Regions from separate parts of the Promicromonospora sp. NPDC023987 genome, predicted to be linked through region 3. Evidence: predicted binding sites of a transcription regulator. Region 3 holds the regulator's gene; each other region holds the start of a gene.
The links. The regulator HrcA, encoded in region 3, represses chaperone genes, less so after heat shock. The targets are predictions, from matches to a motif close to TTNGCACTCGNNNNNNNCGAGTGCNAA.

Region 1 (2,263 bases), on a different contig from region 3:
GCACCCTCGACGATCGTGGTCTCGTCCTTGGTGACGACGACCTTGCGCGCCTGGCCGAGCTCCTCGAGCGTCGCGTTCTCCAGCTTGAGGCCCACCGTCTCGGTGATGACCTGGCCGCCGGTGAGGATCGCGATGTCCTGGAGCATGGCCTTGCGGCGGTCGCCGAAGCCCGGCGCCTTGACGGCGACGGACTTGAACGTGCCACGGATCTTGTTCAGCACCAGGGTCGCCAGGGCTTCGCCCTCGACGTCCTCGGCGATGATGAGGAGCGACTTGCCCGACTTCATGACCTGGTCGAGCAGCGGCAGCATGTCCTTGACGTTCGAGATCTTCGACTCGACGATCAGGACGTACGGGTCCTCGAGCACGGCCTCCTGGCGCTCGGGGTCCGTCTCGAAGTAGCGGGCGAGGAAGCCCTTGTCGAAGCGCATGCCCTCGGTGAGCTCGAGCTCGAGGCCGAAGGTGTTCGACTCCTCGACGGTGATGACGCCTTCCTTGCCCACCTTGTCGAGAGCCTCGGCGATGAGCTCGCCGATCGCCGGGTCACCGGCCGAGATGGCGGCCGTGGCAGCGATCTCTTCCTTGGTCTCGATCTCCTTGGCAGCGTTCAGCAGCTGCTCGGTGACGGCCTCGGTGGCCTTCTCGATGCCACGCTTGATGGCGATCGGGTTGGCACCGGCGGCAACGACGCGCAGGCCCTCCTTGACGAGCGCCTGGGCGAGCACGGTGGCGGTGGTGGTGCCGTCACCCGCGACGTCGTCCGTCTTCTTGGCGACCTCCTTGACGAGCTCCGCGCCGATCCGCTCGTACGGGTCGTCGAGGTCGATCTCCTTGGCGATGGAGACGCCGTCGTTCGTGATCGTGGGGGCGCCCCACTTCTTGTCAAGAACGACGTTGCGGCCCTTCGGGCCGAGCGTGACCTTCACCGTGTCGGCGAGCTGGTTGAGCCCGCGCTCCATGCTCCGACGAGCTTCCTCGTCGAAAGCGATGATCTTGGCCATGGGGATGAATCCTCCGCTGGTGGCTTGTCCAGGCCGGCCGGTGCCCGCGACGGACGGCCTACCGCCCCGACGATCATGTCTCGCCGCGACAGGAGGCCTCACCATTCGACCCTGCTGTCACTCTCGAACGGAGAGTGCTAAGACATTATTGGCACTCGGACCATGAGAGTGCAAGGCGCGTCCCCTGCCGGCGAAACCCGGCGCGGGCCTATCCCCCCGCCAGACCGTGCGCGTGCCGCACGTCGAAGTCGCGCAGCAGCGCCCGGCGGGCGGCATGCCAGCCGCCCATGCCGTGCACGCCCGGACCGGGCGGGGTCGACGCCGAGCAGAGATACACGCCCTCGGCCATCTGGTAGGGGTCCGGTGCGGGGGTGGGGCGCGCGAACATCTGCCACATGGTGGCCGCCCCGGCGGAGATGTCGCCCCCCGGGTAGTTCTGGTTGTGGCGCTCCATCTGCGCTGCGGGAATGCACCGCGAGCCGACGACGACGTCGCGGAACCCGGGCGCGAACCGTTCGATCTGCCGGGTGACCGCCTCGGTGACATCCTCGGTCGAGCCCGCCGGGACGTGCGCGTAGGACCACAGGGGCCGCCGCGAACCGCGCAGCCGGCTCACGTCGGCGACGGTCGGGTCGCTGACCAGCACGACCGGCCGTTCGGCATGGAGCCCGCGCGCGACGGCGTCCTCGGCGATCACCATCTCGGCGCGCGTCCCGCCGACGTGCACGGTCGAGGCATGCCCGACCTCGGGCACCCGCCAGGGGACCGGGCCGTCGAGGACGAAGTCGACCTTGGCCGCCGCGTTCCCGTACCGGAACCTGCCAAGGGCCGCGCGTCGCGCCGGACGAATCCGGTCCCCCGCGATCCGGAGGAGGGTGCTGGGCGTCGTGTCGAAGAGCACGGCGCGCGCGGGCGGCAGGTCCGACCAGCTCTCCACCCGCCGGCCGGCCTCGACGGTGCCGCCGTGCGCCTCGAGGTCACGGACCATCGCGTCCGTGATGGCCTGGGAGCCGCCCAGCGGGATCGCCCAGCCCCCGTCGGCGTGCGCGAGCGCCGCGAGGAGCAGAGCCGTACCAGCGCCGGCGAGCGACGGGAGCGGCGTGATGCCGTGCGCCGCGACCCCGGTGAGCAGGGCTTTTGCCTCGTCGGTGAGAAACCGCCGGTCCCAGCGCGAGCCGCCCTGCTCGAGGAGCGCGGCACCGAACCGCAGGCCCGGCCGGACCATCGAGGCGAGGTCCGACGCCGTCGGCCCGTGCTCGCCC
Region 2 (2,263 bases), on a different contig from region 3:
ATCGCCCAGCTGCTCGAGGATGCGCCGCTCGGCGTCACCGAGGGCGCCATGCAGGACGACCCGACGATCGCCGCGATCATCGGCGGGACCGATCCGCAGCACGCGATCGTGGCGGGCGCCGGCGCCCGGCCCGTCGACTCCAACGGCAACCCGTGGACCGCCGGGTACGTCACCGCGAGCGGCAACCTGCTGGCCGACTTCACCTCCAACGCGAACGCCGAGATGCAGGGCCGGCTCCAGGTCGCCCGGCTCTACCACATGACCGACGACCCGGGCGTGCGCGACCTGCTCGCCTTCCTCCTGGCGCGCGACACGATGCACCAGAACCAGTGGATCGCCGCGGCGGCGGAGCTGCGCGCCGAAGGCGTCGAGGAGCTGCCGGTGCCGAGCACGTTCCCGCTCAAGAAGGAGGACCGCGACGTGTCCTACCAGTACATCAACTTCTCCGACGGTCAGGCCGCGAGCGAGGGCGCTTGGGCCAGCGGCCCGACACCGGACGGCAAGGGAGAGTTCGAGTACGTGGCCGAGCCACCGGCCGGGGTGCCCGCTCCGCCGCCCACCAAGCCCGACGTCCGCCTCCACGGGACCACCGGGAAGCCCGGATCGGTCGAGAAGGCCATGGGCGCCGCAAAGGACGCACTCCGCAAGGAATAGCCATAGCGCTGCCAAGGGATGCGCAAGCGCAGGGACACGACTCGCGTGTGTCTCTTTCGCAGCGCTCAGTCCCCCGGACGACCTAGCGCCACCCGCGAGTGCTGCCCCGATCTTGTCGTCGAGCGGAGACCCGCTGGAAGAAGGTAAGGAGTTCACAGACCTGCGGGCCAACACGTTGGCACTCTCAGTCCCAGAGTGCTAAAAATGGGAGTGTAGCCAGACGACGGCACCCACCGTTGTCGAGCGCGCGGTCCTGGAGGGACCAGGGCCGCATCAGCACAGGAGGTGATGCGCAATGGCTACCTATTGGGATCCGTTCCAGGAGATGGACCGCCTGTTCAGCTCGTTCGCGAGCAACGCACGACAGTCGGGCACCCTGCCGATGGACCTGTTCCGCTCCGGCGACCACTACGTACTCTCCATGGATCTGCCCGGTGTGGATCCGGGCACCATCGACGTCTCGGTCGAGGACCGCACGCTCACCGTCCGCGCCGAGCGCACGCAACGTTCGAGCGACGACGCGCAGTGGCTGGTCCGGGAGCGTCCGACGGGCACGTTCGCCCGCCAGCTCACGGTGGGCCGGGGGCTCGCTCTCGACAAGATCTCCGCCTCGTACACCGACGGCGTCCTGTCGCTGACTGTCCCCGTCAGCGAGGAGGCCAGGCCGCGCAAGATCGAAGTCGCCCACTCGTCCGGCACGACCCCCATCGGGCAGGGCTCCGCCGAGAGCCGGCAGACCATCGAGTCTTGATCGGCAACACCTGATGCCCGGCGGCCCGGTACGTCCACCTGGACGCACCGGGCCGCCGGGCGGAACCCTCACGATGCCACGTTCATCACGCGCGCCGCCGGCGACTCGATGACCGACGCCGGCATTAGCGACGGCGACGTGCTCCTGGTCGACCGGTCCACGACAACCCGGCACGGCGACGTCGTCGACGCCGTGCCGGGCGGCGAACTTACCGTCAAGCGTCTCAAACTGAGCCTGCGCGGCGTCGCGCTGCGGGCCGAGAGCGCGAGCCATCCCCGACATCGCTCTGCCCGAGCTGTCAGACCTGCAGGTCTGGGGCGTGGTCACGTACTGCATTCACCACTTGCGGGGCCACCGGTGATCGGCCTCCTCAGCCCCATTGTCGATGTCGGTCAGAGCGTAGGCGCGGGCGGGCGGGTCGTCAGAGAGTTTGGTTGCTGCCGTCGATCCCCCGCCCAGGCAGCAGCTCGTGAGCGTGGGCCGGATGGGGTCTGGTGGACACCGCTATGTGACGAAGCCGCGCGGCACCGGATGCGTGAAGCGAGTGCAGCGGGTGGCCCAGAGGTGCAGCCAGTCCGACGGCCGAATTCAGGCGATCGCGGTCCGCCGGCGTTAAGCCGAGTCAGGCGTCGACGCTGTCGGTAATCTGGACGCCGGTCTCAGTTCTGGCGCAGTGGCTGCAACAAAAGGTTTCGTCGTTCGCCTCGATGCCGTGTCCGAGAATGGTGCAGCCGCAGTGCTTGCACCGCGGAGCCATGTCCTGAGCCGCGCATTCGAACGAGTCGTAGACACCGCCGGCGCCGTCGTCCTTCGTGATCGTAAACGTGTGGGCGTAGTCGTTACCGCACCTGTCGCAGG
Region 3 (2,263 bases):
CCGCAGTGTCTCGACCTCGTTGGTGCGCCCGACCAGTCGCGCACGGATGACCGGCATGGGCTCATCGTCCCATGCCGGTCCTGGTGTGGTTCCGCCGGTCGCCTCCGTTCCCGCGGGCGTCGCCGGTCGGCGGACCGTCGCCGCTGGCATGCCGGCTCAGGCGGCACGCGGGCGGACGGCGTCGGTCCGCCGGGTGCGGGTGGCGCGCTCGGTGGCACGCCGCTCGGCTGCCTGCTCTCGGGCGGCGAGCTCGCGGGCGACCCGCGACTGCTCTGCCCGGCGGTCGAGGTCCTGCTCGTTCCTGCGGTACTCGGCGTAGTCGGTGAAGCCGAACATGGTGTTCCTCCTGGTGAAGCCGGTCCCTCGCCGGCAGTGATTCCAGGTTCGTCGCTGAGGTAGCCCCTCCGGATCGGGCGGTCGCCGCATCTTTCGGTGCGGGTTCGCGGGGTGGCTACCGCGCGTCTAAGTCATCGCCCTATACGCCCGGCGCGAACGGTTCAGCCGGGCGGGTCGGCCGGGTGACCTGCGCATCTGACGCGCACCTGGTGGTCCGCTGGCGGGTCGGCGACTTGGCCCCTGGCGTGTGCCGCGTAGGATTGGCACTCGGTTGGCGAGAGTGCTGGAGAGCGGGCAGGAACCCGGGTGCCGTTCCCGGACGTTCTACCTGGGACGGAGGTGAGCGCGGTGAGCGAAGAACGCAGGCTCGATGTCTTGCGAGCGATCGTGGAGGACTATGTCCGGACACGGGAGCCCGTCGGATCCCGCATACTCACCGAACGGCACCGGCTCGGCGTCTCTCCGGCCACCGTGCGCAACGACATGGCGGCGCTCGAGGAGGCCGGGCTCATCGCCCAGCCGCACACCTCGGCCGGTCGCATCCCCACGGACAAGGGCTACCGCCTGTTCGTGGACCAGCTCGCCGAGGTGCGGCCGCTGACCGTGCCGCAGAAGCGTGCCATCGAGACGTTCCTGTCCGAGGCGGTCGACCTGGACGACGTCGTGACCCGGGCCGGGCGGCTCATCGCCCAGCTGACGGGTCAGGTCGCCGTCGTGCAGTATCCGTCGCTGCGCCGTTCCGGGCTGCGGCACCTGGAGCTGGTGCCCACAGCCGAGGGGCGGCTCCTCGTGGTCGTCATCACGGACACGGGGCGGGTGGAGCAGCGCTTCCTCGACGTACCGGTCGGGATGGACGACGGGACGCTCGGCGAGCTGCGCGCGCGCTTCAACGCCGCGGCCGCCGGCCACCGCCTCACCGAGATCGGTACCGCCTTCGAGCGGGTCACCGAGGCGATGCCGGACGAGCACCGGGCGCTGGCCACGGCCGTTGCCGAGGTCGTGACCGCCGCGCTCGGCGAGGAGAGCGAGGAACGCATAGTCCTGACCGGTCAGGCCAACCTGGCCCGGTCGAGCATGCGGTTCGAACAGGGCCTGCGTCCCGTGCTCGAGGCGCTCGAGGAGCAGGTGGTCCTGCTCGGACTCCTCACCGACATGACCGACGACGCCGGGGTGGCCGTGAGCATCGGCCACGAGAACCGGCTGGCGGGCCTGACGGAGACCTCGGTGGTCACGTCCGGCTACGGCTCGTCCGACGGCGACACCGTCGCGATCCTGAGCTCGATCGGCCCCACCCGGATGGACTATCCGGGCACGATCGCCGCGGTACGCGCCGTCGCGCGCTACCTGTCCCGAGTGCTGCCCAGCTGACATCCCGACCTTCCACAAACCTCCCCACAAAGAGAGACCTGTGACCGACTACTACGAGATTCTCGGTGTTCCGCGCGACGCCTCGCCCGAGCAGATCAAGAAGGCATACCGCAAGCTGGCCCGTGAGCTGCACCCCGACGTGGCAGGCGACGTGGGCGAGGACCGGTTCAAGGACGTGGCGCGCGCCTACGAGGTGCTGTCCAACCCGGACAAGCGCCAGCAGTACGACATGGGGGTGGATCCCACCTCGCCAGGCGGCGGCGCGGGCGGCGGGTTCGGGGCCGGGTTCGGTTTCCAGGACATCTTCGAGACGTTCTTCGGCGGCGGGCAGCCCGCTGGGCCGGTGCCCCGCGCCCGGCGCGGCAACGACGCGCTCGTGCGCCTCGACCTGGAGCTCGCCGAGGCGGTGTTCGGAGCCAAGCGCGAGATCCAGGTCGACACCGCGGTGGCGTGCAACACCTGCGGCGGCGACGGCGCGCGGCCGGGCACCTCGGCGCGCACCTGCGACGTCTGCCACGGCCGTGGTTCCGTGCAGCGCGTGGCCCGCTCGTTCCTCGGA

Region 1: groL (chaperonin GroEL) is a predicted target of HrcA. The motif match lies at 1,150-1,176, and genes of this name have one in related genera.
Region 2: AB0F40_RS16645 (Hsp20/alpha crystallin family protein) is a predicted target of HrcA. The motif match lies at 830-856, and genes of this name have one in related genera.

The regions. Positions count from the first base shown of each region.
Region 1 covers NZ_JBEZZF010000056.1:4,986-7,248, forward strand. Annotated here, with positions in the region: gene groL (chaperonin GroEL) at 1-1,001, opposite strand, end outside; gene AB0F40_RS20735 (NAD(P)/FAD-dependent oxidoreductase) at 1,210-2,263, opposite strand, start outside.
Region 2 covers NZ_JBEZZF010000036.1:46,867-49,129, reverse strand. Annotated here, with positions in the region: gene AB0F40_RS16650 (manganese catalase family protein) at 1-654, shown strand, start outside; gene AB0F40_RS16645 (Hsp20/alpha crystallin family protein) at 950-1,405, shown strand; gene AB0F40_RS16640 (S24 family peptidase) at 1,514-2,050, shown strand; gene AB0F40_RS16635 (hypothetical protein) at 2,028-2,263, opposite strand, start outside.
Region 3 covers NZ_JBEZZF010000026.1:45,448-47,710, forward strand. Annotated here, with positions in the region: gene AB0F40_RS13710 (AAA family ATPase) at 1-57, opposite strand, end outside; gene AB0F40_RS13715 (hypothetical protein) at 157-336, opposite strand; gene hrcA (heat-inducible transcriptional repressor HrcA) at 685-1,704, shown strand; gene dnaJ (molecular chaperone DnaJ) at 1,745-2,263, shown strand, end outside.